Regions from separate parts of the Pantoea sp. sgz302252 genome, predicted to be linked through region 3. Evidence: predicted binding sites of a transcription regulator. Region 3 holds the regulator's gene; each other region holds the start of a gene.
The links. The regulator CRP, encoded in region 3, controls carbon source genes, mostly activating them, when cyclic AMP is high. The targets are predictions, from matches to a motif close to ATGTGANNNNNNTCACAT.
Positions count from the first base shown of each region.

Region 1: ACLW56_RS15010 (PTS sugar transporter subunit IIC) is a predicted target of CRP. The motif match lies at 3,968-3,985, and genes of this name have one in related genera.
Region 2: cdd (cytidine deaminase) is a predicted target of CRP. The motif match lies at 8,827-8,844, and genes of this name have one in related genera.

Region 1 covers NZ_JBLFJW010000019.1:2,179-12,864, forward strand. Annotated here, with positions in the region: gene ACLW56_RS14995 (oxidoreductase) at 1-398, opposite strand, end outside; gene ACLW56_RS15000 (PTS transporter subunit EIIC) at 419-2,125, opposite strand; gene ACLW56_RS15005 (PTS sugar transporter subunit IIB) at 2,154-2,459, opposite strand; gene ACLW56_RS15010 (PTS sugar transporter subunit IIC) at 2,483-3,805, opposite strand; gene ACLW56_RS15015 (GntR family transcriptional regulator) at 4,034-4,774, shown strand; gene ACLW56_RS15020 (DUF1996 domain-containing protein) at 4,985-6,397, shown strand; gene nuoN (NADH-quinone oxidoreductase subunit NuoN) at 6,455-7,912, opposite strand; gene nuoM (NADH-quinone oxidoreductase subunit M) at 7,919-9,448, opposite strand; gene nuoL (NADH-quinone oxidoreductase subunit L) at 9,476-10,686, opposite strand, start outside.
Region 2 covers NZ_JBLFJW010000003.1:80,046-90,731, forward strand. Annotated here, with positions in the region: gene dld (D-lactate dehydrogenase) at 1-1,507, shown strand, start outside; gene ACLW56_RS03535 (N-acetyltransferase family protein) at 1,604-2,158, shown strand; gene pbpG (D-alanyl-D-alanine endopeptidase) at 2,243-3,187, opposite strand; gene ACLW56_RS03545 (Yip1 family protein) at 3,354-3,941, opposite strand; gene ACLW56_RS03550 (DedA family protein) at 4,114-4,680, shown strand; gene mdtQ (multidrug resistance outer membrane protein MdtQ) at 4,701-6,140, opposite strand; gene dusC (tRNA dihydrouridine(16) synthase DusC) at 6,357-7,313, opposite strand; gene ACLW56_RS03565 (CidA/LrgA family protein) at 7,689-8,087, shown strand; gene ACLW56_RS03570 (CidB/LrgB family autolysis modulator) at 8,084-8,779, shown strand; gene cdd (cytidine deaminase) at 8,903-9,787, shown strand; gene sanA (outer membrane permeability protein SanA) at 9,910-10,617, shown strand.
Region 3 covers NZ_JBLFJW010000024.1:74,316-85,001, reverse strand. Annotated here, with positions in the region: gene ACLW56_RS17605 (protein SlyX) at 1-77, shown strand, start outside; gene slyD (peptidylprolyl isomerase) at 142-720, opposite strand; gene ACLW56_RS17595 (YheV family putative zinc ribbon protein) at 815-1,015, opposite strand; gene kefB (glutathione-regulated potassium-efflux system protein KefB) at 1,026-2,831, opposite strand; gene kefG (glutathione-regulated potassium-efflux system ancillary protein KefG) at 2,831-3,382, opposite strand; gene ACLW56_RS17580 (ABC transporter ATP-binding protein) at 3,547-5,451, shown strand; gene ACLW56_RS17575 (hydrolase) at 5,549-6,571, shown strand; gene ACLW56_RS17570 (YheU family protein) at 6,568-6,786, shown strand; gene ACLW56_RS17565 (phosphoribulokinase) at 6,823-7,686, shown strand; gene ACLW56_RS17560 (OsmC family protein) at 7,779-8,183, opposite strand; gene crp (cAMP-activated global transcriptional regulator CRP) at 8,490-9,122, shown strand; gene ACLW56_RS17550 (YccS/YhfK family putative transporter) at 9,176-10,686, shown strand, end outside.

The DNA.
Region 1 (10,686 bases), on a different contig from region 3:
GTCAGAAAGCAGCTATCAAAGCGACGGTTCTGGAAAGGGGTAATCAGCAGCCCTTTTTCACGAGCCAACGCAAACAGGGCTTTTGCTTCTTCATAGGTAGTGGTAAACGGTTTCTCTACCAACACGTTTTTTCCATGTTCCAGGCAACGCCTGGCGTAGTCAAAATGGCTGTCGGGATGAGTACAGATTGTCACCAGCGAAATATCCGCATCATTGAGAATATCCTCAACTTGAGAAGTAAACTGAATACCACGATAGGCCGCTTCCTGCTCGCGCTGCGGGTTTCGCCGATGGTCATAAATACGCTTAACGTTAAACTTCTCTTTGCGTATCAGAACATAAGGCAAATGGTAGCGCGTGGCACTTTTGCCAAAACCAATAAATGCACTGTGAATCATCGTATAACCTCCTGTTAAACCTATTGCGCGCACGCCAGTTGAGCCGCTGCATCTTCGAGGGCGGATTTCCCGTCAAGTTTGCTGAAATATTGCGTATTAATGGGGAGTACCGGACAGGCGGAATGAATATTCGCCACAATGCTGTCTTTCATATAAACCACCTGCGGCCCTAATAAAATCAGGTCAGCCTTGTGAGATTCCTCTTCAATGCGCCCAATATTGACGGCATATACCGAAAGCGAGCAGCCCTGCGACTGCGCGTACTGGCGCATTTTGTTCGCCATAATCGAGGTGGACATTCCTTCGTTGCACGTGAGGATAATGGTTTTATTATGCAGAATATCCAGCCCGCTTAATTCAGGAGCCGTTTCCGGAGCAGCGGTCGTCGTCGCGGCCGCCAGATGATTCACCAGCACCTCGACTTTGCTTTTCAGCATCGTGCGTTCATAAGCCATTAAGAACGGTAAATAGATCATCACGCCTAATGCGATTAACAGCACTTGCAACAGCACGTTGCGAAAATCACCGCCAGAGCCTAACCAGCCGGATAACAGCGGCGGAACGGACCACGGAACATAGGCGACAATTTTCGAAACCATCCCAAACTGAGTGGCGAAATAAGCGATCACAAAGTTAATCTGCGGGTAAATAATAAAAGGGATCATAATCAACGGGTTATACAGCACCGGAAAGCCGAAAATGACCGGTTCGTTGATATTAAACAGCCCCGGCCCCAGCACCGTTCTCCCGAGCTTTTGATGACTGGAGATTTTGCTGCGCAGGAATACCGCAATCAACAATGCCAGCGTGCTCCCCGTCCCTCCCATATGCCCGTACAAATCACGAAATGGCAGCACGATAATATGCGGCGGTACATCACCACGGGCAAACGCGGCCATATTTTCCTGCATTGCCACCAGCAACGGCGGTTCGAGAATCGGGTTAATAATGCCTGACGGATGGATCCCCAAAGAAAAGAGAAAGTTAGTTAACGTAGTGAGTACCAGAAACCCCGGCAGGTTGGTGGTCAGATGAACTAACGGAGCCTGAATGACCGTCTGGATAATTTCATGTACTTCTTTGTCGAAAATCGCCTTCACACCGGCCGCAAACAGCGCAAATGCCAGAACCACCAGCATGATGGAAAACATGGACTGGAACGACTGAACCACCATCGGTGGTACTTCATCCCCCATGCGGATTTGCAACCAACGAACGTTCGCCACCCATAAAAAGAGGTCAGTGGCGATAACCGCCGTAAGAATCGCTACAAAAACCCCGCCAGCATTTGTCAGACTAAACGAAACAACACCGCTGACTTCTACTGGCGTTTGACCGGATAACGGCATCAGTGTTTGACTAACAGGCATCAGCACTAAAAAGCAGGTCAATGAGGCCATCGCCGGAATGATTGGCGAATCAAATTTGCGTTTACTGGCAATACTCCACGACACCAGAATCACCAGCATAAGCGCCAGTATACTCATGGTACCGTTAAGGATCCGATCACCAACGCCGCGCAAACCGACCAGCGTTTTGGCATCAACGATTGAACTAAGGATCCCTTTGCTGTCCAGGAAAACAGCGTTCACCATAATGAACAGGCCTGCGAGTACAAGGAATGGCACCGTTATGATGAAACTGTCACGCAGACTGCGTAAATGGATCTCTGACGCCATTTTCTGCGAGGCATTAGTAATACGTTGTAATACTGTTTCGCGGCTCATTCTTCTATCCCTCCCGGATAACGAGCGTTTATTCTTTAATTAATGAAAGCGCATGCTCGAGAACCGCCTTTGCATTTGTTCTACCAAAATCAACCGGGTTTATGGCATCTACCGGCACACTATTCCCAACACGCTGGCGGATAGACCCCAGTAAATATTTTATTTGCGGTCCAACCATGATCACATCCACCTCTTTGTAGTGACCCTCCAGCGCTGATTCAGGTACCGCTCTGGCTCTGACCAGGATCCCTTGCGCCTGCGCAACTTCATTCATTTTATTGCACAGATACCCTGTCGACATGCCTTCATTGCAGATCAAAAGAATATTTTTCATCACCACTCCTTTAGCATTTATAGTTAAGGGTTCATCGTTTTTGCATCCTGTGCACTTAATACTTTTTCATACAACATCAAGAACGGTAGATAGAAAATAACGCCCAGGACTAACAAGATGAACTGCAAAATAACATTTCGATAGTCACCGCCACTCGCCAGATAACCAGAAATTAACGGTGGCACTGACCATGGCACAAAGACCACGATTTTTGACACCCATCCCCAGGCCGTCGCGTAATAAGCAATAACATATAATACTGATGGCACAAAGGTGAAGGGAATCATCAGAACAGGGTTAAATATAATAGGAAAACCAAAAATAACAGGCTCATTAATATTAAAGGCCGTTGTAGGTATCACCGTTCGTGAAAACGAACGAAGCTCCTTTCTTTTGCACCGGATAAATGTGGCAATGATGAGACATAAGGTCATCCCGGTACCGCCCATTCGCCCATAGAGATCGCTAAATGGGCGCACGATAATATTGGGAATTTCCCTGCCAGCGGCCCAGGCATCCATGTTTTGCTGCATAGCGACCAACATTGGCGCTTCAAGTACGGCTCCCGTAATACCACCAGGATTGATCCCCAATGAAAAAACAAAATTGTTGACCATATCAATCAGGATATAAGCCGGCAAGCTAGTGGTTAACCCCAGCAACGGCGCCTGAATAATATTATTGATTAATTCGTGAAGTTCCATATTGAGAAATCTGACAATCAAGTAAGATGCCAGCGCAAAAGCCAGGATAGTGATCATGACCGCAAAGAGCGTATTAAATGACTGAATAACAGCGGGTGGGACATTCCCCTCAATGCGGATTTGCAGACGCCGGTTTTTACTGATTCGAATAAATAATTCGGTCGCCAGCCCACCGCAAACTAAAGCCACAAACGTACCACTGGTCCCTAACAATGAATAGGGTGCGGCTCCCGTAATCATTATCGTCTCACTAGCGCCTGGTGGCTTAAACTCGTTCATCACCGGCATGAGTACGAATAAACAGCTCATGACCACCAGCGCCGCCATAAGTGGATTCGTGAATTGTCGATTACGGGCAAGTGTGTAACTAAATACGGCCCCGATAAGCAAACCCAAAATATTCATTGTGCCGTTAACGACTTTGTTCCCAACCGTTTGCCATGAGGAGAGCGTCGCGTCAGTAAACAAGCCAGATAAAATACCGCCAGGATTAATGACAATATTATTCACAAGTATCATTATCCCTGATAAAACAAGAAATGGTATCAACATAATAAATGAATCACGCATGGTACGGAGATGTATCTGCGATGCCATCCATTGCGCTAGCGAAAGCATTTTTTTCAAAATAAGGTCTTTCATGATAAATCCCCAGACATGGTGTTAAAACATTCATGAATTGAATTAAAAAAACAAATAAATTCATGATTGTGATTGTATTATCAGTGACCACGTGTTGAGGATGCGTTGAATAAAAAATCAAGTCAATACATTTACTTTAAAAGTAGTCCACTTTTAAAGTAAATGAGATCTGGATAAAATTTTAAGGTGTAGAATATACTTAGCTTAATAGCAAAACGGGGGTGTACATTGCGGCGATATATTGAAATATCAAATATAATAAGAGAAAGGATAATCAATAATATATATTTGACAGGAGAGAAAATCCCCTTTGGGCATCAGCTTTGTGAGGAGTTTAGCTGTAGCAAAATTACGCTGAACAACGCTCTGGAGATCCTGGTCAACGAAGGTTTTATCACTCGCCAGCGCGGATTAGGTACGGTGGTCAAAACAGCCACTCCGCGTTATACCCACTCCGAAGGAAATCCGGTATCACCGATTCTTGGGGTAAGCACGATTAACCTTGCGCAGGGACATAACGTCAGGAGCCATATACTGCTGTTTGAAATAGCCAACCCTTCCACAGAGATCGCGGAAATTTTGGCTATCCAGGGGGAGCGTTTCTGCTGGCACTTTCGTCGTGTGCGCTACGTGGACGACCTGCCCCTCTCCATTGAGGACACATGGTTGCCGCTCCACATTCTGCCGGAATTTACCCGCCAGGACGCACTAAGTTCGATTTACCAGTACGTTGAAACGACGCTAAGGAAAATTCCGACCAGCAGTCATACCCAATTTGCGTCACTTCCAAGCGATGCAGAAGCACAGGAGTGGTTACAGTTACAACCCCATGAGCCGGTTAGCGTGACCCGTTCGGTCACCTATCTGAATGACGGACAGCCATTTGAGTTTTGTACCAGTCGGTATCACTATCAGCGCTTTAACTATAACTCTGTTATCCAGCGAAATGGCACGAATGTGGGCATGTAAGGTTCGCCTTCAACTGGAATGATCAGGAGCCAGCCTCGACTGTCTGGCTCACACACTCTCTTTGTTAGCACGACCCATGTCACCCCGATGGCTTGCGAAATCATAAAACATTAAAAAAAATGAAAAACTGACCTGCTGATAGTTTTTGATTTTTTCCTTATTCGACAGCGAATTATGTTGGTATTCCCTTAATTGCTGAGAGTAAAGAAAATGAAAAATGTCCCCTTATTCGGATGTTTAGCCCTACTTACGCTTCTGTTTGGCCCGCTGACTGCCCAGGCAGGACCGCAGGCGCAGGTCGATTGTAGCTATAGCCACACATTGGGGGACGATCCCATCATGATGTTTGGCAAACCCAATCAGGCCATGATCCATGACTTCTATGGTAATGAGCACACGGACGCATGGTCCGACTATGTCTCGTTGCGCACGAAATCTGAGACAACCTGTGATAATCAGGCAGATGCAACAGGTTACTGGACGCCTGCCCTGCGCCTGCCTTCAGGGGAGGTGGTACACCCGGCTTATCAGAAGACCTATTACCAGGCGACGAGCACGGTCAATAATCCATTGACGGCTTTTCCCCCAGGCCTGCAACTATTAGCAGGTAACCATCACGGCTCATCACCGAATCCTTACGTCAATTTTCTCTGTGCTAATGGCAAAGGCTATACCCATGAAGTGGGTGAGGTTTGTGGTTTAAGATCCACTGGCGATGCCGTACAGTTTAATATTGCCATCCAGTTTCCGGACTGCTGGGATGGCACAACGCTGGCGCCCATGAAAGGCATGCCCAATGCCGTTTACGATGTAGACGGTACCTGCCCGGCCAACTATCCGGTCAAAATACCCACCGTAAACCTCAATGCCGCCTGGGTTCTGCCACAAATCACCTCTCTCGATACGGCACAGGTCAGCCTCTCTATGGACCCCATCATGGAGGGCAATCAACGCATTGAACAGTGGGGTAGCCTCTATACCGCTCACGCTGATTTCATGAACGGCTGGGCCCCAAGAGCGGCGGAATTTATGGTCAGCCAGTGTATGAACCTGGACATGGATTGCGGTACCAATGTCGCTTATGACTGGACAAATGCGCAGGATACTTACGTCGACAGCACTCATCCGGACGATAACTTCAGCGCCAGCCAGCAGTTACTGGTGCAGGATGACTGGAGCGGACAGGGGCGAAACACCCATCCTCAAATCATGACTCTGGTGAAGTTCAGCATTCCTCCTCTGCCGAAAAATCTCTCCCCGGAAGAGGACGCTTTGTACACCTACCAGCTTCGGACCTTCGGGGGAAAAAACGAACATAATGGCTCAGACCAGATCTTTTTTTACCCCACCTCGACGGACTGGAATGTTGATACGGTGAACTGGAATAACCGTCCCGCCTGCAATTACAGCTCGGACGCCATTCTTTACCTCGATGACGCGAAAACTTATCGCTATGTCAACGTTGATCAAGTGGTACGCGATGCTTTAGCTCAGGGTCAAACTGAAGTGGCCTGGTTTATTGGCGGTGACCGGAAAGGCGATACCTTTACGTTCAATTCAGCCGAAACGTCGGAAAACTTTATTCTGATGCTAAAAGGTTATCAGCACGTTCCGGAAAATTAAAAACAAAAGCCCCCGATTTGTTCGGGGGCCAGAGTGTTTTTACTTCAGAGTGACAAATTACATCATCGGCATGGCCATCTGAACAATGTTGATCAGCGGCTGCGGGTAAATACCGAGGATCAGCACCAGCAGGGCGGAAATCAGGACCACGATACCGCCAGCGCTGTACTGCCAGTTCGACGGCGCATCGCGGTTCAGCTGCTGCGGCGCTTCCAGATACAGACTCACCGCTACGCGCAGGTAGTAGTAGAGACCAATCGCAGAACCGATAACCACTGCTGCGGTCAGCCACCACAGGTTGGCCTGAACACCGACGGCCAGCACGTAGAACTTACCGATAAAGCCCAGCGTCATTGGGATACCCGCCAGAGACAGCATCATCACGGTCATGACCGCTGACAGAATCGGACGGTGCCAGAACAGACCACGGTAAGAGTACAGAGAGTCTGCATCCGGGCCACGGTATGGGCTGGACATCAGGCTGACTACGCCGAACGCGCCGAGGCTGCTGAACAGGTAACCGGCCAGATACACGCCAACGGTTTCCATGGACATCTTGCCGCTGTGTAGCGCAATCAGCGCCACCAGCAGATAACCCAGGTGCGAGATGGAGGAGTAACCGAGCAGACGCTTGATGTTGGTCTGACTCAGTGCCATCAGGTTACCGAAGATGATGGAGACGAAGGCGATGACGCCCAGCACCACGCGAACGGCTTCGCTGTCGCCCACTGGCGCGTACAGGAACAGACGCATTACCACGCCAAAGATGGCGATTTTGCTCGCGGTCGCCAGGAAGGTGGAGACCGGTGCAGGCGCGCCCTGATACACATCTGGCGTCCACAGGTGGAACGGCACCAGAGAGAGCTTGAAGCCAAGGCCAACGATCATCAGACCCAGGCCTGCCAGCAGCAGCGGCTCATGCAGCATGTTGTCTGCCAGCGCTTTCCCCAGCGCCAGGAACGACAGGCTGCCGGAGTTCGCGTACACCAGCGCCATACCGAACAGCAGGAAGGAAGACGCTGCAGCAGACAGAATGGTGTACTTGATGCTCGCTTCCAGTGAGCGCTTCTGACGATACGCATAGCCAATCAGGCCGAACAGCGGCAGCGAAATCAATTCGATACCGAGGAACAGCGAGGCCATGTGATTGGCGTTAGCCAGCAGAATTCCCCCGAGGGCAGCAATCAGCACCAGCAGGTAGAACTCTTCTTTGTTGTCGTAGTAGCCCTCAAGCCATGGGTAGGCAAACGTACAGGTGGCGAGGCTCGCGAGCAGTACCAGCCCGGTGTAGAGCATGGCATAGCCATCGACGCGCATCAGCGGCGTCACATCCATTGCACCCGCCTGGCCAACAAACCAGAGCGACAGCAGCGCGGCGTTAAGACCGAGCACCGCCAGCGTGGCATTCAGGAAATGATTGCGTCGCCACGCAATGGAGAGCATCACAACCACCACCGTCAAGCCGACGATCAGCAGCGGTAGCAGTGCGATCAGTTGTTGTGGAGTTATTGTCATGGCGATTTACGGCCTTGTAGTAGAAACAGAATGAACAAACCACTGCTGAATATTGCCCATCGCAGCATGAGAAGTGTCGAGGATCGGCTGCGGGTAGAACCCGAGCAGAACCAGCAGCACTACCAGCAGCAGGATGATAAACAGCTCGCGCAGCGACATCCCCGGCAGCTCTTTCGCTGCAATTTCACTCTTCGCTTTACCGAAGTAAGCGCGGTGCAACATCGCCAGCGAGTAAACAGAGGCAAAGACCAGACCGAAGGTCGAAATCACGGTGATGACCGGCACAACGTGGAAGCTGCCGAACAGGATCATGAATTCACCGACGAAGTTACCGGTGCCTGGCATACCCAGAGTCGCCACAGCGAAGAACATCGACAGCGCTGGCAGCCACTTAATTTTGCTCCACAGACCGCCCATCAGACGCATGTCACGGGTGTGCAGACGTTCGTACAGCTGACCGCAGATGATGAACATCCCCGCCGCCGACAGACCGTGAGCAATCATCATGATAATTGCGCCCTGGTACGCCAGCTGGCTGCCGGTGTAAATCGCAATCAGCACGAAGCCCATGTGCGAAACAGAGGTGTAGGCGATCAGACGTTTGATGTCGTACTGCGTGAAGGCCATCCATGCGCCGTAGAAGATACCGATAACACCCAACCACATCGCGATAGGCGCGAATTCAGCGGACGCATTCGGGAACAGCGGCAGTGCGAAACGCAGCAGACCGTAGGCCGCGGTTTTCAGCAGGATGCCCGCGAGGTCAACAGAACCTGCAGTTGGTGCCTGAGAGTGCGCGTCTGGCAGCCAGCCGTGCAACGGAACCACTGGCATTTTCACCGCGAAGGCGATGAAGAAGCCCAGCATCAGCAGATATTCCACGTTGTGGGCCATCGGCGTTTTCAGCAGCTCTTCATAGCTGAAGGTCCACACACCGGTGGCGTTGTAATGCACGAAGACCAGCGCCAGGATGGCAATCAACATCACCAGACCACTCGCCTGGGTGTAGATGAAGAACTTGGTGGCCGCCGTGATACGCGTTTTACCGTCAGAAGCCTTGTGGCCCCACAGCGCGATCAGGAAGTACATCGGCACCAGCATCATCTCCCAGAAGAAGAAGAACAGGAACATGTCGATGGCGAGGAACACGCCGATCACGCCGCCCAGGATCCACATCAGGTTCAGGTAGAAGAAGCCCTGGTATTTTTGAATTTCTTGCCAGGAGCAAAGTACCGCCAGAACGCCGAGCAGGCCGGTCAGCACCACCATCAGCAGCGACAAGCCGTCGAGTGCGAGGTGGAAGGTAATGCCAAAGCGCGGGATCCACGGCAGAATAAATTCAGACTGCCATTGTGGAATGCCTGCAGCTTGCGTCAGAGAGTAGCCGCCCTGCAGCCACAGCTGCAGGGAGAGGGCCAGTGTCAGTCCCATTGTTATCAGCGCAATCCAGCGCGGCATCTTTTCGCCGAAGCGTTCAGTCTGCCAGCATAAGAAGCCGCCGATAAACGGGATTAGTATTAGCCAGGGTAATAACATGGCGATCTATATTCCTTTTCTGTCAACTCAACGCAAAACCATCAGCAGCGCGAGAACAACCACCGCGCCAATGCTCATGGATGCCACATACCAGCGCAGGTAACCGTTCTCGCTGACCAGCAGGCCTTTGCCTGCGAAGCGGGAAAGAATGGCCGGGATATTCATCAGACTGTTCAGCGGATCGCGTTTCAGCAGCCACGCAATGCCCAGGAACGGCTTAACGAAGATGTTGTCGTACAGCCAGTCGAAGCCCCACGCGTTATACCACAAGGCTCCGAGCAGACGGCCCGGTGCGCTGTTGGCCATCGCAGTAACCAGCGTACGTTTACCCAGCCACAGCCATGCGGCAATCAAGATGCCAGCAATCGCCACAACCCCGGAAGTGATTTCCAGCGTCAGGACGCGGCCATGTTCAAGTTCAGTTGTCTGCGGCAGTACCCCCTGCAGCGGTGGCACAATCATCGCGCCAACGAAGGTGGACAGAACCAGCAGCACGATCAGCGGCAGGTGATGGGTAATGCCCTTCCCTGCGTGAGCGTGGATCTGCTCTTTGCCGTGGAACACGATGAAGATCATGCGGAAGGTGTAGAGCGAGGTCATGAACGCCCCCACCAGACCGGCAATCATCAGGTTGATGTGACCGTTCGCCATCGCACCTGCGAGGATTTCATCCTTACTGAAGAAGCCTGCGGTAATCAGTGGCAGAGCGGACAGTGCCGCCCCCCCGACCAGGAAGCAGACATACACCAGTGGAATCGACTTACGCAGGCCACCCATTTTGAAGATGTTCTGCTCGTGGTGGCAGGCCAGAATGACCGAACCGGACGAGAGGAACAGCAGCGCTTTGAAGAACGCGTGAGTCATCAGGTGGAAAATCGCCGCATCCCACGCCTGTACGCCGAGCGCCAGGAACATGTAGCCAATCTGGCTCATGGTGGAGTAAGCGAGAACACGTTTGATGTCGGTCTGAACCAGTGCCGCAAAACCTGCCAGCACCAGCGTCACCGCGCCCACAATGCCCACCAGATGCAAAATTTCTGGGGTCATCAGGAACAGGCCATGGGTACGGGCAATCAGGTAGACGCCCGCGGTCACCATGGTCGCAGCGTGGATCAGCGCTGAAACTGGCGTTGGGCCAGCCATCGCATCCGCAAGCCAGGTCTGCAACGGCAGCTGTGCCGATTTACCGACCGCACCGCCCAACAGCATCAGCGTCGCCCAGGTCAACATATTGTTGC
Region 2 (10,686 bases), on a different contig from region 3:
CCCGAACGGCAACGATTACGACAGGCAGATTGTCATTATCAGCACCCTGCGCCTCGACAAGCTGCATCTGCTGGATAAAGGCCAGCAGGTTCTGGCTTACCCGGGCACCACGCTGTATTCGCTTGAAAAAGCGCTCAAACCGCTGGGCCGTGAGCCTCACTCCGTGATTGGCTCTTCCTGTATCGGCGCTTCGGTGATCGGCGGGATCTGCAATAACTCCGGCGGATCGCTGGTTCAGCGCGGCCCGGCGTACACCGAAATGTCGCTCTTCGCACGTATCAACGAAGAGGGGAAATTGCTGCTGGTGAACCATCTGGGTATTGATTTGGGCGAAACGCCAGAGCAAATCCTTAGCAAGCTTGACGACGACCGCATTAAGGACAGCGACGTAAGGCATGATGGCCGTCATGCGCATGATCATGATTACGTGACCCGCGTGCGCGACGTCGATGCCGATACTCCGGCGCGTTACAACGCCGATCCGGAGCGCCTGTTTGAATCCTCTGGCTGTGCCGGAAAACTGGCTGTTTTCGCTGCACGACTGGACACCTTTGAAGCGGAAAAACGCCAGAAGGTGTTTTACATCGGCACCAATCAGCCAGAAGTGCTGACGGAAATCCGTCGTCATATGCTCGCGAATTTCGCCAATCTGCCAGTGGCGGGCGAGTACATGCACCGCGACATCTATGACATCGCCGAACAGTATGGCAAAGACACCTTCCTGATGATCGACAAGCTCGGCACCGACAAAATGCCGTTCTTCTTCACCCTGAAAGGCCGCACCGACGCGATGCTGGAGAAAGTGCCACTGTTCAAACCGCACTTCACCGATCGCTTTATGCAGAAGTTAGGGCATGCCTTCCCGGCGCATTTGCCAGAGCGAATGAAAAGCTACCGTAACCAGTACGAGCATCATTTAATGCTGAAGATGGCAGGCGACGGTATCGATGAAGCGCAGACCTGGTTAGCGGAGTATTTCCAATCCGCTGAAGGCGCATTTTTCGCCTGTACGCCAGAAGAAGGCAGCAAAGCGTTCCTTCACCGCTTCGCAGCAGCAGGCGCAGCCATTCGCTATCAGGCCGTGCATGCCGATGAAGTGGAAGACATCCTGGCGTTAGATATCGCCCTGCGTCGTAATGACACCGAATGGTTTGAACAGTTGCCGCCGGAAATCGACAACCAGATTGTCTACAAGCTCTATTACGGTCACTTTATGTGTCACGTGTTCCATCAGGATTACATTGTGAAGAAAGGCGTGGATGCTCACGCGCTGAAAGAGCAAATGCTCACCCTGCTCCGTGAGCGCGGCGCACAATATCCTGCGGAACATAACGTCGGCCATCTTTATGAAGCCGCCGACAGTTTAAAACAGTTTTATCGTGAAAATGACCCGACCAACAGCATGAACCCCGGCATTGGTAAGACCAGTAAGCAGAAATACTGGGGAGAAGCTCGCCCGTCGGAACAAGCCGATAACGTAACTGAAGCAACACCCCCCCTGAATTAAGGGGGAGGAGTTTAATGCGGCTTAACTCCGTATTACAGTAGGCCTGAACGGTCAGAGAAACGTTTCTCTGACCAGCCAGACTGAGGAGTTAACATCATGTCAGCAGTAGATGTTTTATATGCCGCTGAAGTGGAAATCCGTGAAGCAAAGCCTGACGATGCCGATGCGATCGCCTCACTTTACGCCTGGCATGTGTTAAACGGCCGCGCCTCCTTCGAAGAAGTGCCCCCTTCCGTTGACGAAATGCGTGAGCGCATGGCTCTCGTCAGCCAGCAAGGTTTGCCGTGGCTGGTGGCGTTGTATCGCGGCATTATTGTCGGCTACTGCTACGCCAGTCAGTATCGCCCTCGCCCTGCCTATCGCTACACCCTCGAAGAATCGATTTACGTCGATGCCAGCATGACAGGCCGCGGTGTCGGCAGTGCCCTGCTGACCAGGCTGGTTGAGCTGTGCGAGCAAGGCCAATGGCGACAGATGGTTGCCGTGATCGGCGACGGCAATAACAATGCCGGCTCATTACGATTGCATAAAAATCACGGTTTTGAAGTGGCAGGTCAACTGAGAAGCGTGGGGTATAAAATGGGTGACTGGCGAGATACGTTGATTGTTCAGCGGCCGCTCAATGACGGCGACTGGACGCTGCCTGAATAAATTTTTGCTGGGAGGGGAATTGCCCGGTGGCGGCTACGCCTTACCGGGCCTACGAAACCTGTAGACCCGGTGCGTCAGCGAATCTTAATCCGCCTGCGTGGCGGGCTGCTCATTCAGAATGGCATTCGCCATCTGCGCTTCCTTCTGCTTCTTATAGCTCAATGCCGCTGGCGGAACCGGCATCACTTTCCCGGTTTCAATCCAGGTGCGCAGACGGCTGGCGTCGGCAAAGTGTGTGTACTTGCCGAAGGCATCCATCACCACCATCGCCACCGGGCGATTGTTCATCACGGTACGCATCACAAGGCAGTGGCCAGCGGCGTTGGTGAAACCGGTTTTGGTCAGCTGAATATTCCAGTTTTCGCGATACACCAGATGGTTGGTGTTACGGAATGGCAGCGTGTAGTTCGGGTTGCTGAAGGTCGCCATATCTTCTTTGGTGGTGCTCAACTGACCAATCAGCGGGTACTGTTTGGTGGCAATCAGCAGTTTGGTGAGGTCACGTGCAGTCGAAACGTTATGGATAGACAGCCCGGTCGGCTCTGTGTATTTGGTGTGCGTCATGCCCAGCGATTTGGCTTTTGCATTCATTGCGCGAATGAATGCGTCATAGCCGCCGGGATAGTGGTGCGCCAGACTTGCCGCAGCACGGTTTTCTGAAGACATCAACGCCAGCAGCAGCATATTTTTACGGCTGATATGGCTGTTCAGGCGTACGCGTGAATAAATCCCTTTCATTTCAGGCGTCTGGCTGATATCCACGCTCAGCATTTCATCCAGCGGCAGATGCGCATCCAGCACCACCATGGCGGTCATCAGTTTGGTTATCGACGCAATCGGACGCACCAGATCCGGTTCGCTGGCGTAAATCACTTTGTTGGTGTTGAGGTCGACGATCATCGCGCTGCCAGAAGCAATGTCTGGTTGGGATGCACTCGCCGTGGCGGCAGGTTTAGCAAGCGCTTGAGGCGCAAAAGGCACAGCCAGCATCAGCGCCAGGCTGAGCAAGGAAACTCGAAATTTTAGCATGATGAGAAGTCTGGTAATTATGCACGTTAGGGAAGTCAGGCCGTTGTCCGCAAGACAAACGCAAGGCCGCATCATACCGTGCCAGAGCTTTCTCATACCAGAAGTTAATCGTGAATAAATGATGCATAGCTGGCGCTAATATAATCAGCGCCAACTATGATTGAGATCAGAACAGGCGGTAGCCATAGCCCCAGAGGATCACCGTCAGCGCCAGCAGCACTTCCAGTACCAGCACCCCGATGGCAAGTGTCGAACTGGCAAAGCTCAGGCCTTCTTCACGATTGATGCCCAGGAAGGTCGGAATTCCGATGTAGAGCAGATAGCCAGTGTAGCACAGCGCGATAGTGCCCACCAGCGCACAAAGCCAGACCAGCGGATAGAGCGCCACAATCCCGCTGAGAAAAATCGGGGTCGCGACATACCCGGCAAACACCATGCAGCGTTTCAGCGACGGGCGTTGAGGATAGTTACGCGCCATCCACCAGATGACTCGGCCCATCACCGCCACCCCGGCCAGCATCAGCGCGTAAAACAGCACCGCCAGCGCGAAACCGGTAAACAGCGAGAGTTTGACTATCGTGCCATCGCCGAAATTCCAGCCAATTTGCGTGGTACCGATAAAGGCACAGACCACTGGCACGGCCGCCACCGCCAGAACATGATGAGTGTAGTGGTGCGAAACAGTTTCGTTTTCGCTCTGAATAACATGCATTTCACGATCAGGATGGGAGAACAGTCCCCAGACATGGTTCATAAAGCCCCCTTTCACGGCTTCGTACAGCACACCGTAAGTATAATGCAGGCTGGCGATTATAGTTTGAGCAGTTCAAAAAAGTGCCAATAAGGATCCAGCCCGTTGCCTGGTGATTGTGATTCAGAGGTGTATGCTTAAAAGAACTGAAGTTTCAGGGAGCCTGTAAACCTGTATGGATATCAATAGTCTGATTAGCCATTACGGCTATGCCGCGCTGGTGGTTGGGTCGATGGCTGAGGGAGAAACCGTCACGCTGCTTGGCGGTGTGGCAGCCCATCAGGGGTTGCTAAAATTCTGGCTTGTGGTCGTTTCGGTCGCCCTCGGGGGCATGATTGGCGACCAGGTGCTTTACCTGCTGGGCCGTCATTTCGGCGGCCGCTTGTTGAAGCGCTTTTCCCGCCATCAGAAGAAAATTCAAAAGGCGCAGAGCCTCATCCAGAATCACCCTTACCTGTTTGTGATTGGCACCCGTTTTATGTACGGCTTCCGGGTGATTGGCCCAGTATTGATTGGCGCCAGCCGCTTGCCACCCAAAGTGTTCTTACCGCTGAATATCTTCGGCGCGATAGTGTGGGCGCTACTGTTCACCACGCTTGGCTATCTGGGCGGGGAAGTGATTGGGCCATGGCTTCACAATCTCGACCAGCACATCAGGCACTGGGCGTGGCTCATTATCGTGGTCGCGGCTGTTATCGCGGTGCGCGTGTGGTTCTGGCGTAAAGACAAAAAGGCGCAGTGATTTGCGCCTGAGATTGATCATTATTTGCCGGTGTAGTGGTAACCGCCACCGAGCGCGGAGGTCAACTGAATGCTGGCATCCACCCATTGGCCTTGCAGACGCAGCGCCCCCATCTGCTCTTGCAGAGACGGCAGTTTCGCGAGACTGAGTTGAGAGCCGGACAAGATCCCCACCGCAAGACGTGCCTGCGCCTGCTGCACGACCCGATCCGCGTCTTTGATGACCTGCTGCTGTTGCTGGTTTTTCTCCATCAACGTTTCAACCTGACTTGCCGTTTTCGCCACCTGATTCACGGCGTCTACCACCGCTTTGTTGTAATTCGCCACCGAGAGGTCACGTTGCGCATCGGCAATATCAAGATTGGCGTTCAGTCGCCCGCTGTCGAAAATCGGCAACGTTAAGCCTGCTGTCACGCCCATCTGATTTGCGGAATGGCGGAACAAATCACTCAAGTGCAGCGCGTCCTGCTGCAGGAAAGCCATCAGGTTGATATCCGGATAGAACGCGGCTTTCGCGGCATCCACTTCGCTCATCGAAGCCTGAATGTACCAATGCGCTTCTTGCAGGTCTGGGCGACGAGCCAGCAGTTCGTAGCCCAACGTGGCTGGCATCTGGGTTTTCACCGCAGGCAGCGTAACCGGATGCAGCGACAATTTGCTGCTCTGGCTGTTGGTGAGCGCCATCAGACGGGCTTCAATTTCTTTCATATTGCCCGCAACTTCCGTCAGCTGTTGATCGGTTTTGCTGACGTTGATGTCGTTTTCTGCCCCTTCAACGGAAGAAGTAATCCCGCGCTGATACAACGCTTTGTCGACGGAAATGATGTTGTTCTGCTCGTTTTTAACCTGTTCAAGCACCTGTTTTATTGCCGCTTCCGTCTGCCATTGCCAGTACAGACGCGCGACGCTGCTTGCCAGCACCTGCTGGGTTTGCGCCAGCTCGGCGGCACGGGCTTTGACTTCACCGATGCGAGACTGCACCAGTGCGCGGTTTTTACCCCACAGGTCAAGATCCCAGTTCGCGGTTAACCCGAAAGTTCCGTTGGTGTACCACGGGCCGGTGTTGCCCCCTTCGTCGGTGGCAAACGGTCCCATCAGGCCTTCGGCGGACATTTTCTGGCGTTCAACATTTGCGCCAAAGTCCACTTCCGGGCCAAGCTGAGACTGTGCCATCTGTGCCTGCGCTTCCGCCAGTTTGATACGTTGTTTTGCCACCTGCATATCAGGGGCATTGCTCAACGCGCTGCTGATCAGAGTATTCAACTGCGGATCGTGATAATCCTGCCACCAGCTGCTTTGCGGCCAGCCATTTTGCAGGGCCGCAGGCAGTGAGTGATCAACATGCGTTGCCGGTAATTGCTGTTGTAAAGGTGCGCCTGTTTCATGAGACGGCGCACAACCGGACAAGGCTACAGCCAGCGGCAGGCCGATCATTGCGGCATAGAGAGCAGTACGTTTCATAGAATTTTCTGTCTTCGGAAAGGACGCGCATCTTAGTCTAAAAATGCAGGTGAGCGTTTAGGAAAGCGTGGCACTGAACAAAAAGCAATAGCCTGACATATCCCGACATGCTTCTCCTGAGTATTGGCATAATCCATTAATTAGTCGAATGTATTCATAATTCACATCATTACGAGTGAAAGTCCGTACACTTCCCCGGCCAGTGAAGGCAAACGTTCAGGAGGACCTATGGCCCAAAATATTTTCGCGTTCTATGGCTGCGGCAATGGACGCGGAATCCTGCAGGGTGCGGATGGTGGTGAACAGTTCGGTGGCCTCGGCATACTCTTTACGCAGATAGCCCAGCCACTGCTTGATGCGCGCGACATGATACAGGCCAGTATCGCCCTGCTTTTCCAGGCGGCTGTATTTTCGCAGCAACTGCATCACACCGTTCCACGGCATACGCGGCTCGTTGTATTTCACCACCCGGCTGAGGTTGGGGATATTCAGCGCGCCGCGACCAATCATCACCGAATCGCAACCGGTAGCGGCCATGCAGTCCTGTGCGCTTTGCCAGTCCCAGATTTCACCATTAGCAATCACCGGAATCGTCAGCCGACGGCGGATCTCACCGATCGCCTGCCAGTTAATACGTTCAGCTTTGTAACCATCGTCTTTGGTACGGCCGTGAACCACCAGTTCCGTGGCGCCGGCCTGTTGCACCGCATCGGCAATCTCAAACTGCCGGTCGCTGCTGTCCCAGCCGAGACGCACTTTCACCGTGACGGGCATATGAGCGGGAACGGCTTCGCGCATGGCTTTAGCCCCGCGGTAGATCAAATCAGGATCTTTAAGCAGCGTTGCCCCGCCGCCGCTGCCATTGACCACTTTCGACGGGCAACCGCAGTTAAGATCAACGCCCCACGAACCCAGTTCTACTGCACGCGCTGCGTTTTCCGCCAGCCATTCAGGATATTGACCCAATAACTGAACGCGAACCAGCGTGCCGGAAGCCGTACGGCTTTGATTGAGCAGTTCCGGGCACAAGCGATGGAAGGATTTTACCGGCAGCAGTTGGTCCACCACACGCAGGAACTCGGTGATGCACAAATCGTAGTCATTAACTTCAGTCAGCAGGCCGCGAACCAGTGAGTCGAGCACGCCTTCCATCGGCGCCAACAGAACACGCATATCAGTATCCGGAGGAAAAAGAGGCGCTATGGTAGCGTGAGACACATCACAATGCCTAGTGCCATTGCTGAAGAAGGGAGCGGCAAATAAAAATAAGGAAAATCAATTCATTGATTTTCGACGAGTCATCACAAAGAAGGAAAAACCACGCTTTTTCCTTCTTTGTCAGTAATTTGGCGCTATGGTAGCGTTGTTGTCGTAAGGTTTGAAGCCCCTTCTGTACTACACTGAAAGCTGTTGATTTCTCTTTTATTCAGGTGATTTGTGACGTGTGGCGAAAAGGAATAGTGAGTATGCTCAGAATTCATGATGTGATCGGTAGCACATAACCGGCTTTAATTGTATGATGAATGCGTTCCATCAAGGGCGACGACCATGAGCAAATCATTGAACATCATCTGGCAATACCTGCGTGCGTTTGTGCTGATTTACGCCTGTCTGTACGCTGGCATCTTTCTCGCTTCGCTGTTACCTATCCCCCTTCCCGGTAGCATTATCGGGATGCTTATCCTGTTTGTGCTGCTGGCTTTGCAAATCCTTCCCGCGAAATGGGTGAACCCCGGTTGCTACGTGCTTATCCGCTATATGGCGCTGCTGTTTGTGCCGATTGGCGTGGGCGTGATGCAGTATTACGACGTGCTGCGTGCCCAGTTTGGCCCGGTGGTGGTGTCTTGTGCTGTCAGCACGCTGGTGGTGTTTCTGGTGGTGAGCTGGAGCTCGCATATCGTGCACGGTGAACGCAAAGTGCCAGGTCAGAAAGGAGCCGACAAATGATGCACGACATCTGGTGGTCTCTCCCGCTCACATTGGTGGTGTTCTTCGCTGCACGTAAACTCGCTGCTCGTTTCAAAATGCCGCTGCTGAACCCTTTGCTGGTCGCCATGGTGGTAATTATTCCTTTCCTGCTGCTGACTGGCATTCCCTACGATCACTATTTCCAGGGCAGTAAAATCCTCAATGATCTGCTGCAACCGGCTGTCGTGGCGCTGGCTTTTCCACTGTACGAACAGCTGCATCAGATTCGCGCTCGCTGGAAATCCATTATTACTATCTGTTTTGTCGGTAGCATGGTGGCGATGGTGACGGGCACAACAGTTGCGCTTCTGATGGGCGCAACCCCTGAAATCGCCGCATCCGTTCTACCGAAATCCGTGACAACCCCCATTGCGATGGCGGTAGGCGGCAGCATCGGGGGCATTCCGGCTATCAGCGCGGTGTGCGTGATTTTCGTCGGGATCCTTGGTGCGGTATTTGGCCACACATTATTGAATCTGATGCGCATTCATACCAAAGCAGCGCGCGGCCTGGCGATGGGAACAGCCTCTCACGCACTCGGCACTGCACGTTGTGCGGAACTGGATTATCAGGAAGGCGCGTTCAGCTCCCTGGCGTTGGTTATCTGCGGGATAATCACTTCGCTGCTGGCCCCGTTCCTGTTTCCGCTGATCCTGGCCGTGGTGGGATAACGCGACATCACACAAATTTTATTTAAATTTCATAAGTTGCATAAATAGTGAGACATAAATCACACATTATCCGGTAACAGGTCCGTACACTACGATCCCTTAAACCTGTAATGAGGCAACGCCATGCACCCACGTTTTCACTCTGCTTTCCCGCAGCTTAGCGCAGAATTGCAGTCAGCCCTGGCCCCGATGCTGGCTGATACGCACTTCCCTGCCCTGTTGAGCGCCGGGCAGGTCTCCACGCTGAAATCAGCCACGGGACTGGATGAAGACGCGCTGGCTTTCGCGCTGCTGCCGCTGGCGGCCGCCTGTGCCCGTGCTGATTTATCGCATTTCAACGTGGGCGCTATCGCCCGTGGCGTCAGCGGTAACTGGTATTTTGGCGGCAATATGGAATTTATCGGTGCCACCATGCAGCAAACCGTACACGCCGAACAAAGCGCCATCAGCCATGCCTGGCTGCGCGGTGAAAAAGCGCTGAAAGCCATCACCGTGAACTACACGCCGTGCGGCCACTGCCGTCAGTTTATGAATGAACTGAACAGCGGCCTTGAGCTGCAAATCAACCTGCCGGGCCGCGAGCCACATTCACTGAAAGACTATCTGCCGGACGCCTTTGGCCCGAAAGATCTGGACATCAAAACGCTGCTGATGGATGCGCAGGACCACGGTTATCCGCTGGAAGGTGATGAGTTAACTCAGGCCGCAATCAAAGCGGCGAATAACTGCCATGCGCCTTACAGCAACTCCCCGTCCGGCGTGGCGCTTGAACTGAAAGACGGCACTATTTTCAGCGGCAGCTATGCCGAAAACGCGGCCTTCAACCCAACGCTGCCACCCCTTCAGGGCGCCCTGAACCTGCTTAGCCTGAACGGTTATGACTATTCAGATATCCAGCGAGCCATGCTTGCCGAACGCGCAGATGCACCGCTTATCCAGTGGGATGCCACGGCAGCAACGCTGAAAGCACTGGGCTGTCAGAACATCGACCGCGCGCTGCTGGCCTAATCTCAATGCGGGTCGTTTGGCCCGCGTTGATGAAAATCCCCCCAATTAAACGGCTGTTTCTTGCTCTTGCCCGGCGGGTAAAGTAGCCTGAGTGAATATTCTTCCACCACTGAGTCAAGTCCATGTTAAAGCGCGTTTTATACAGCCTGTTAGTCCTCTTCGGCCTGCTGCTGTTGACTGCACTTGGGCTTGACCGCTGGATCAGCTGGAAAACCGCCCCGTATACCTACGACGAACTGCAGGACTTGCCCTACCGTCAGGTCGGCGTCGTTCTCGGTACCGCGAAGTATTACCGCACCGGCGTTATCAATCAGTATTACCGTTATCGCATTCAGGGCGCACTCAATGCCTATAACAGCGGAAAGGTGAACTACCTGCTACTGAGCGGCGATAACGCCCTGCAAAGCTACAACGAGCCGATGACCATGCGTAAGGATTTGATTGCTGCTGGCGTCGATCCGGCAGATATCGTGCTGGATTACGCAGGCTTCCGTACGCTCGATTCCATCGTGCGCACGCGTAAAGTCTTCGACACCAACGATTTCATCATCATCACCCAACGCTTCCACTGCGAACGCGCGCTGTTTATCGCCCTGCACATGGGCATTCAGGCGCAGTGCTACGCAGTGCCCTCGCCTAAAAATATGTGGAATGTTCGTGTGCGTGAATTTGGCGCCCGCTTTGGTGCGCTGGCCGATCTCTATCTCTTCAAACGCGAACCCCGCTTCCTGGGCCCGTTAGTCCCGATCCCAGCCCAACAAGAAGTGCCTGAAGATGCGCAGGGTTATCCGGCGGTCACTCCCGATCAGCTGCTTGAATTGCAGAAGTAATCTCTCTTCATTTGAAAAATTAATGTAACTTATAAGTTACACAAATCTTCAAACATCCCATTAATGTGC
Region 3 (10,686 bases):
TGGTCGAAAAACTGAAAGCCAGCCAGCCTTCCCACATTGCCTCACAGGCAGAAGAGACGCCCCCCCCTCATTATTGAGGCGTGAAAAAAGCGGGTTTCCCCGCTTTTTTCCTTTAATGCGCAAGCCCAAAAGCAAAACGCATTAGTGGCAACCGCAGCCGCCGTTACCACCGCAACCGCCTTTACCGTGCTCGTGGTCGCCATGATCGTGACCGTGGCCGCCGCAGCAACCGTCGTGATCGTGGTGATGGTCGTGTGCACCGTGAACGTGGCCGTGAGCCAGTTCTTCTTCGGTGGCTTCACGCATCGCGACAACTTCAACGTGGAATTTCAGGTTCTGACCAGCCAGCATGTGGTTGCCATCAACAACGACGTGGTCATCTTCCACTTCGGTGATTTCTACCGGGACCGGACCCTGGTCGGTTTCAGCCAGGAAACGCATACCCACCTGCAGCTCGTCAACGCCCATGAAGACGTCTTTCGGTACGCGCTGAACCAGGTTTTCATCATACTGACCGTAAGCGTCGTTCGCGCCCACCTCAACGTCAAACTTGTCGCCTGTTTCGTGACCTTCCAGCGCTTTTTCAAGGCCAGAGATCAGGGAACCGTGACCATGCAGGTAGTCGAGCGGCGCGCTTACCGGAGACTCATCAACCAACACACCGTCTTCTGTACGTACCTGATAGGCCAGGCTGACCACCAGGTCTTTTGCTACTTTCATGATATCTCCTGAGCATGGGAAGAATAGTGGCGCAGATTGTAGCGGAATTCTGCACCCGTGTACCCCTTAGCTTAAAAAAAGACAGCGGAGATCGCTACTCGGGATGAAAAATGCCAATCACTTGCTCATCTTTGCGGACGTGCTCACGAGCTTGTTTGTCCGCCTCGCGCATCTGGTGCCCGCACTTAACACACTCAACAATATCGACATTATTTTCACGCCACATCGCCATTGAATCCTGCGCCTGGCATGCCGGGCATGTTGCCCCGGCGATAAAACGTTTACGGATTGCCATTGTTCACCTTCTATTCAAATTCGTCCCAGCCGTCCAGCTGGCGTCGTTCTTGTTGCATTTCACGCTGGAAAATCTCTTCCAGTTCGCGTCGGGCTTCCCGCACGCGAGAAATTTGCTGCGTATCCGTGTGCACAGGCATCAGCTCACGCAACATGCGCATATCCAGACGACGGAAATGAAGCTGCGCGCGCTGCGCCTGATGAGGATGCATCCCTAGCGTAATTAGCGCCTTGCGTCCCAATTCCAGCGCACTGGAAAACGTCTCGCGCGAGAATTGTTTCACACCTGCCTGCAGTAGTTCGTGAGCTTCCACACGCCCGCGAGCACGGGCAAGAATATGCAGATGAGGGAAATGCTGTTGGCAGATTTCCACCAGCTTCATGGTGTCTTCCGGCGCATTACAGGTGATGACTATGGATTGCGCTTCTTCTGCACCAGCGGACCGCAGCAGCTCAATTTGTGTCGCGTCACCGTAGTAAACCTTATAGCCATATTTACGCATCAGGTTCACCGCGCTGATGTCGCGTTCAAGCACGGTTATCCGCATTTTATTGGCCATCAGCAAGCGCCCGATTACCTGACCAAAGCGCCCGAAGCCAATAACAATAACCTGCGGCTTATCATCTTCAACCCACGGCGCTTCGTCTTCTTCTTCCGGGCCATTGAAACGGCGAGACAGCAGCTTATCGACAACTTTCATCACCAGCGGCGTGGTCATCATCGACAGCGTGACGGTCACCAGCAGCAACGCCATTTGATCGTGCTGGAACAGGCGCTGCGAAGAGGCCGTTGAAAACAGCACGAACGCAAACTCCCCGCCCTGACTCAATACGCCAGCAAACTGCATGCGCTCTGAACTTCGCAAACCATAAACCCGCGCAATGACATACAGCACCAACGATTTCACCGCCACCAGGATAATCACGCTGCCAATAACCCACAGCAAATGGGTGTAGAGGACGCCCAGGTTCAGCGCCATGCCAACGGAAATAAAGAACAACCCGAGCAGTAAACCTTTAAACGGCTCAATGGCGATTTCGAGCTCATGCCGGTATTCACTTTCGGCCAGCAGTACACCCGCGATAAACGTGCCGAGCGCCATCGACAAGCCCAGCGCATCCATAAATAACGCCGAGCCCAGCACCAGCAACAGCGTGGCCGCAGTAAACACTTCGCGCACGCCGGAACCGGCAATAAAGCGAAAAACCGGACGCAGCAAATAACGCCCGCCAATCAGCACTCCGGCAAACGCCAACACTTTCAGGCCGATTTTGATCCAGTCAGGATGCTCATCGCCCGATCCTGCCAGAAGCGGTATCAGCGCCAGCGCGGGGATCACCGCCAAATCCTGGAACAGCAATACCGAGAAGCCGAGCTGCCCGGCCTCATTGCGATTCATCCCTTTTTCGCGCATCAGTTGCAGTGCCATCGCCGTGGATGACATTGCCAGACCAATACCGCCGATCACCGCCGCCTGCCACGAGAAATTGGTCAGCATTAACAAACCGGTCAGGATTGCCGCGCTAAGCAGCACCTGCGCAGCACCCACACCAAAGATGGAACGCCGCAGTTGCCAGAGCTTCGACGGATTCAGCTCCAGCCCGATGATAAACATCAGGAACACGACGCCTAATTCGGAGAAGTGCAGAATTTCATCCACATCGCTGATGAACCCTAAGCCCCATGGGCCAATCGCAATGCCAGCCAGCAGATACCCCAGCACCGGGCCAATGCCCAAACGCGATGCCAAAGGCACTGCTGCAACGGCCGCGAAGAGAAACAGCACGCCCGCCAGCAGTAAATCCGATCCTTCCATCAGCGACCTCCCGGAGCAATGGGGTTTGCCAGCCATTCGCCATAAGCTCTGGCGTGGCTGGCCAGTTCTTCAGGAGGCTGGCGACGAGCCCAGTAAACAATGATCGGATTCATCCAGTGCATGCGACACATCGCGGACGTCAGTTCAAAAGGCCGCAAAATATCGCTCATCGAATAGCGATTCAGGGAGTCGTGACGATAAGCACTCTCCGGCTCACCGGTGGTGATGACGCTTCGCCAGTACTTTCCCGCCAGTTGGTTTCCGCCCGGGCCACTGGCAAAGCCACGACTCAGCACACGGTCAAGCCACTCTTTTAGAAGAGCAGGACAGCTGTAAGTATAAAGTGGATGCTGGAACACAATCACATCGTGCTCCTGCAACAATTTTTGCTCGCGTGGAATGTCGATAAAGAAATCGGGATAGTGTGCGTACAAATCGCGCACGGTAACATTTTCAAGCTGTTGTGCCGGCTTAAGCAAAACCCGGTTCGCCACCGAGTCCTGAGATTCCGGATGGGCATACAGCAGCAACACTTTTGCTGTCTCTGACATCATTCCCCTCCCGGCCAATGGGCAGGCCTCATTTCATGCCTGCGCCTGAATACTTTTGTCTGGCGTTGTTGTTTTGGGCTACCATTGCCGCCCGGTGTCGCGATGCGTCACCACACTACATTATCATAATGACAATTTAACATAGTCAGAACATACGGCGCCTTATGATTGTTTTCTCCTCGCTACAAATTCGTCGCGGCGTGCGTGTCCTGTTGGACAACGCCACAGCCACTATTAACCCTGGGCAAAAAGTCGGTCTGGTGGGAAAGAACGGCTGCGGCAAATCCACGCTGCTGTCGCTATTAAAGAACGAGATTAGCGCCGATGGCGGGAGTTTCACTTATCCGGGCAACTGGCAACTGGCGTGGGTGAATCAGGAAACCCCTGCCCTGCCACAGCCTGCGCTCGACTATGTTATTGATGGCGACCGCGAATATCGCCAGCTTGAAGCAGAACTGAACGCCGCAAATGAGCGCAACGACGGTCATGCTATCGCGACAGTGCATGGCAAGCTTGATGCTATCGATGCGTGGACCATCCGTTCTCGCGCATCCAGCCTGCTGCACGGTCTGGGTTTCAGCAATGAGCAATTGGAGCGCCCTACCAGTGATTTCTCGGGTGGCTGGCGTATGCGCCTCAACCTTGCGCAGGCACTGATTTGCCGTTCCGACCTGCTGCTGCTCGATGAACCGACTAACCACCTCGATCTTGACGCCGTTATCTGGCTGGAGAAGTGGCTGAAGAGCTATCAGGGCACGCTGATCCTGATTTCCCATGACCGCGATTTCCTTGATCCGGTGGTGGGCAAAATTATTCATATCGAACAGCAGTCGATGTTCGAGTACACCGGCAATTACTCTTCTTTTGAGATCCAGCGCGCGACGCGCCTGTCTCAGCAGCAGTCGATGTATGAAAGCCAGCAGCAGAAAGTGGCACATTTGCAGAGCTTTATTGACCGCTTTAAAGCGAAAGCGTCGAAAGCCAAACAGGCCCAGAGCCGCGTGAAAATGCTGGAACGTATGGAGCTGATTGCTCCGGCGCATGTCGATAACCCGTTCCACTTTAGCTTCCGCGAGCCAGAGAGCCTGCCCAATCCGCTGCTGAAGATGGAAAAGGTCAGTGCCGGTTACGGCGACCGCACCATTCTCGACTCCATCAAACTCAACCTGGTCCCGGGTTCGCGTATTGGTTTACTCGGTCGAAACGGTGCGGGTAAATCCACGCTGATCAAACTGTTGGCTGGTGAACTGGCCCCGCAAAGCGGTGAAATCGGTCTGGCGAAAGGCATCAAGCTCGGTTACTTCGCCCAGCATCAGCTCGAATTTTTACGCGCCGATGAGTCACCGCTTCAACATCTGGTCAGGCTGGCGCCGCAAGTGCTGGAACAGCAACTGCGCGATTACCTCGGTGGTTTTGGTTTCCAGGGCGATAAAGTGAGCGAAGAGACTCGCCGTTTCTCTGGAGGCGAGAAAGCCCGTCTGGTGCTGGCGTTAATCGTCTGGCAGCGCCCTAACCTGCTGCTGCTCGATGAACCGACCAACCACCTGGATCTCGACATGCGTCAGGCCCTGACCGAAGCACTGATTGAGTTTGAAGGCGCGCTGGTCGTGGTGTCGCACGACCGCCACCTGCTGCGTTCGACTACCGATGACCTCTATCTGGTGCATGATGCGAAAGTGGAACCTTTCGATGGCGATCTGGAAGATTATCAGCAGTGGCTGACTGACATTCAGAAGCAGGAAAGCCAGCCTGACGAAGCCCCAAAAGACAACGCCAACAGCGCCCAGGCGCGAAAAGATCAGAAACGTCGCGAAGCAGAGTTACGCACGCTGACCCAGCCGCTGCGCAAAGAGATAGCCCGTCTGGAAAAAGAGATGGAAAAACTCAATGCAAAACTCGCCGCCGCTGAAGAAAAACTGAGTGACAGCGAACTGTATGATCAGGCTCGTAAAGCAGAACTGACGGAGTGCCTGCAACAGCAGGCCAGCGCAAAATCCGGGCTGGAAGAGTGCGAAATGGCCTGGCTGGACGCCCATGAACAACTGGAAAAAATGCTCCAGGAAGACTAAATAAGTTCAACAAAAGCCTACCGCGCCTCGATTTCATAAGCATGAAACTGAGGTGGCGGTATAGTAGACAGGATTTTCATCACAACAGCGTAACAGTATGGCCCAGATCACCCCTGTAGAATTTGAAGTCCCACCCGAAGAGAACGACACTTTTGTGCCGATGAAAGGCGTACGCAACTGCCACCTGCAGACCATGCTGCCGCGCCTGATCCGCCGCAAAGTGCTGTTCACGCCGCACTGGCAGCGCCTGGAACTTCCGGATGGTGATTTTGTCGATCTGGCCTGGAGTGAAAATCCGAATCAGGCGCGTCACAAACCGCGTCTGGTCGTGTTTCACGGCCTTGAAGGCAGCCTTTACAGCCCTTATGCTCATGGCCTGATCCATGCGGCACAACAGCACGGCTGGCTTGGTGTGGTGATGCATTTTCGCGGTTGCAGCGGCGAACCGAACCGTAACGATCGTATTTACCATTCCGGTGAGACCGAAGATGGCACCTGGTTCCTCTCCTGGCTGAAGCGTGAATTTGGCGAAGTGCCTACGGCGGCGGTCGGCTACTCGCTGGGCGGCAACATGCTCGGCTGCCTGCTGGCCAAAGAAGGCGACGCGACGCCGCTTGATGCCGCAGTGATCGTTTCCGCGCCGTTTATGCTCGAAGCTTGCAGCTACCACATGGACAAAGGCTTTTCCCGTGTTTATCAGCGCTACCTGCTGAATCTGCTGAAGGCCAATGCCTCACGCAAGCTGAAGGCTTATCCTGGCACGCTGCCGGTCGATCTTAAGCGTTTGAAAAGCGTTCGCCGTATCCGCGAGTTTGACGATTTGATTACGTCGAAAATTCACGGGTTCGCCGATGCCATCGACTATTACCGCCAGTGCAGCGCCATGCCTGTACTGAGCCAGATAACCAAACCGACGCTGATTATTCACGCCAAAGACGATCCCTTTATGGATCACCACTCCATTCCCGCGCAGGAAGAGCTGCCGAAAAATATCCAGTATCAGCTCACCGAATACGGCGGGCATGTTGGCTTTGTCGGCGGCACGCTGCGTCATCCCGAAATGTGGCTGGAAAAACGCATTCCAGACTGGCTAACCCGTTTTCTTGGAGCTATCGCATGATCATTCCCTGGCAGGATCTGGCTCCCGAAACGCTGGAAAACCTGATAGAAAGCTTTGTGTTGCGCGAAGGCACCGATTATGGTGAACATGAACGTTCGCTCGAAGATAAAGTCGCCGACGTCAAACAGCAATTGCAAAGCGGGGAAGTCGTTTTGGTGTGGTCCGAACTGCACGAGACCGTCAACCTGATGACCCGCACTCAATTTCGCGGCTGACTCTACTCATTACCACTGCTTACCCAGGGAGTCGTTATGTCTGCCAAATACCCGGTGATTGCCGTGACCGGCTCCAGCGGCGCGGGGACCACCACCACCAGCCTCGCCTTTCGTAAGATCTTTGCTCAGCTCAATTTAAACGCCGCCGAAGTCGAAGGGGACAGCTTTCATCGCTACACCCGCCCTGAAATGGACATGGCAATCCGTAAAGCACGCGACATGGGCCGCCATATCAGTTATTTCGGCCCGGATGCCAACGACTTCGGTTTGCTTGAACAGACGTTTATCACCTATGGCCAAAGTGGCAGCGGGCAGTCGCGCAAATATCTGCATACCTATGATGAAGCCGTGCCGTGGAATCAGGTGCCAGGCACTTTCACGCCCTGGCAACCGCTGCCGGAACCCACCGACGTGCTGTTCTACGAAGGGTTACACGGGGGCGTAGTGACGCCTCAGCATGATGTGGCAAAGCATGTTGATTTGCTGGTTGGCGTAGTCCCGATTGTGAACCTGGAATGGATTCAGAAGCTTACGCGTGACACCAGTGAGCGTGGGCATTCTCGTGAAGCGGTGATGGATTCCGTGGTTCGTTCCATGGAGGATTACATCAACTTCATCACGCCGCAGTTCTCACGCACGCATATCAACTTCCAGCGCGTGCCCACGGTAGACACCTCTAACCCGTTTGCCGCTAAAGGCATTCCGTCGCTGGATGAAAGCTTTGTGGTTATCCATTTCCAGAATCTGGGCGACATCGATTTCCCCTGGCTGCTGGCGATGCTGCAAGGTTCGTTCATTTCACACATGAACACGCTGGTTGTGCCGGGAGGGAAAATGGGGCTGGCGATGGAGTTGATCATGACACCGCTGGTTGAGCGGTTAATGGATAGCAGAAGGTAAACTGCAAAACCTTCTCTTGCGAGAAGGTTTTTAGTGTTTGCTCCCTCGCCCCGTGGGAGAGGGTTGGGGAGAGGGCATCAGGCCGCACACATTTAAGCCTCAACCACCTCAAACGAATGGGTGATCTTCGCGGCTTTCTCAAGCATCAGCGCCACAGAGCAGTACTTTTCTGCTGACAAATCCACCGCGCGAGAGACCGCCGCTTCTTTCAGATCTTTGCCCGTCACGATGAAGTGCAGATTAATGTGCGTAAACATACGTGGCGCTTCTTCACGACGCTCGGAGGTGAGCTTCACTTCGCAGTCTTTCACGTCATGACGCCCTTTCTGCAAAATCGACACCACGTCGATAGCGCTGCAACCCCCAGCCGCCATCAGCACCATTTCCATCGGGCTCGGTGCTTTGTCTCCAGAGTTACCGTCCATCAAAATTTGGTGGCCAGAAGCAGACTCGCCCAGGAAGGTTAAACCCTCAACCCATTTCACACGTGCTTGCATAATTTTTAACTCCGAAGTTGCCATTTTCCTCTCAGATTACGCGCACATAACAAAACTCGCAACGGAAGGAGATGTGCGTCATGCTGAAGCGAGACACCAGGAGACACGCAGCAAAAGCTATGCTAAAACAGTCGGGATGCTACAGTCATGCAGTGAAGTGCTGTGTGCACGCAGAGGACACCACATTACAGGCTGCTGCATAATTCGACAGCCGACTTCCCAGGCACAGGGAAGGATACGATTGCAAAGCCAGCGGCAGTATCGTGTCTGCCACTGGAGACAGCTTATAACAGAGGATAACCGCGCATGGTGCTTGGCAAACCGCAAACAGACCCTACCCTTGAATGGTTCTTGTCTCATTGCCACATTCATAAGTACCCATCGAAGAGCACGCTGATTCACCAGGGTGAAAAAGCAGAAACGCTTTACTACATCGTGAAAGGCTCAGTTGCTGTACTGATCAAGGACGAAGAGGGGAAAGAGATGATCCTCTCTTACCTCAACCAGGGCGATTTCATTGGTGAGCTTGGTCTCTTCGAAGAAGGTCAGGAGCGTAGTGCCTGGGTTCGGGCAAAAACCGCTTGTGAAGTGGCCGAAATTTCCTACAAAAAATTCCGTCAGCTTATCCAGGTTAATCCAGATATTCTGATGCGCCTTTCCTCGCAGATGGCTCGTCGTCTGCAGGTCACTTCTGAGAAAGTGGGCAACCTTGCATTCCTCGACGTGACCGGCCGTATCGCGCAGACGCTGCTGAACCTGGCGAAACAACCTGACGCCATGACTCACCCGGACGGTATGCAAATTAAAATTACCCGTCAGGAAATCGGGCAGATCGTGGGTTGTTCCCGTGAAACCGTTGGCCGTATTCTGAAAATGCTGGAAGATCAGAACCTGATCTCCGCCCACGGTAAGACCATCGTCGTTTACGGCACCCGCTAAGCTCGTTAAATGGCGTATTGTTCGCGCAATACGCCATTTTTGTCTCTACCGCTATGTGGCGCAGGCTAATTTATCACCCGGAAATTAACTATGCACTGCGGCAAACCCTGGTGCTCTGTACCCCCGTGGCTATCGGTCTGGTGTTGGGGTATCTCAAATACGGATTGCTGTTTTCGTTAGTTCCCGCCTGCTGCAACATTGCCGGTCTCGATACGCCACACAAACGCTTTTTCAAACGCCTGATTATCGGCGGTTCGCTGTTTGCAGGCTGCAGCCTCGCGGTTCAGTTACTGCTGGAGCAGAGCCTCCCCTTACCGCTGATCCTGACCGTTCTCGCCATGACGCTTGGCGTGACGGCCGAGATAAGTTCTCTGCATGCGCGTTTGCTTCCCGCGTCTCTCATCGCCGCGATTTTTACCCTGAGCCTTGCGGGCAACATGCCAGTCTGGGAGCCGTTGCTGATTTATGCCCTCGGCACGCTTTGGTATGGCCTGTTTAACTGGTTCTGGTTCTGGATGTGGCGTGAACAGCCGCTGCGGGAGTCGCTGAGCCTGCTGTATCGCCAACTGGCGGATTACTGCGAAGCCAAGTACAGCCTGTTGACCCAGCACACCGATCCAGAAAAAGCTTTGCCACCCCTGCTGGCGCGTCAGCAAAAAGCCGTCGACCTGATAACCCAGTGCTACCAGCAGCTGCACATGCTGGCGGCCAATAAGAACCATGATTACAAACGCCTGCTGCGCTCCTTCCAGATGGGCCTTGATTTGCAGGAGCACATCTCCGTCAGCCTGCACCAGCCGGCAGAAGTCCAAAAGCTGGTCGAGCGCAGCCATGCGGAAGCGGTGATCCGCTGGAATGCTCAAACCATCGCCACGCGCCTGCGCGTGATGGCCGATGATATTCTTTACCACCGTTTTCCCCAGCGTTTCTCGATGGACAAGCAGATTGGCGCGCTGGAGAAAATCGCCCGTCAGCAGCCGGATAACCCGGTCGGCCAATTCTGCGTCTGGCATTTCAGCCGCATAGCACGCGTGCTGCGCCTGCAACGCCCGCTCTATCCGCGCGATTTAATGGCCGATAACGAACGCCGTTTGCCGGTATTCGCGGCGCTAAAAAGCTATCTTTCGCTGAAATCGCCCGCCCTGCGCAGTGCCGCGCGGATAAGCGTGATGCTCAGTATTGCCAGCCTGATGGGCACGGCGCTGCATCTGCCCAAACCTTACTGGATCCTGATGACCGTGCTGCTGGTCACCCAAAACGGCTATGGCGCAACGCGGGTGAGGATTTTTCACCGGGCGGCAGGCACGTTGGCTGGGTTGGTCATCGCAGGCATCACCCTGCACTTTCATGCCCCGGAGGGCTATGCGCTGGCGGCGATGCTGGTGATAACCCTCGTGAGCTACCTGATGATCCGCAAAAGCTACGGCTGGGCGACGGTGGGCTTTACGGTGACGGCGGTGTACACCATTCAGTTGCTAACGCTCAACGGCGATCAGTTTATCGTGGCACGCCTCGCCGATACCCTGATTGGCTGTCTGATTGCCTTCGGCGGCATGGTCTGGCT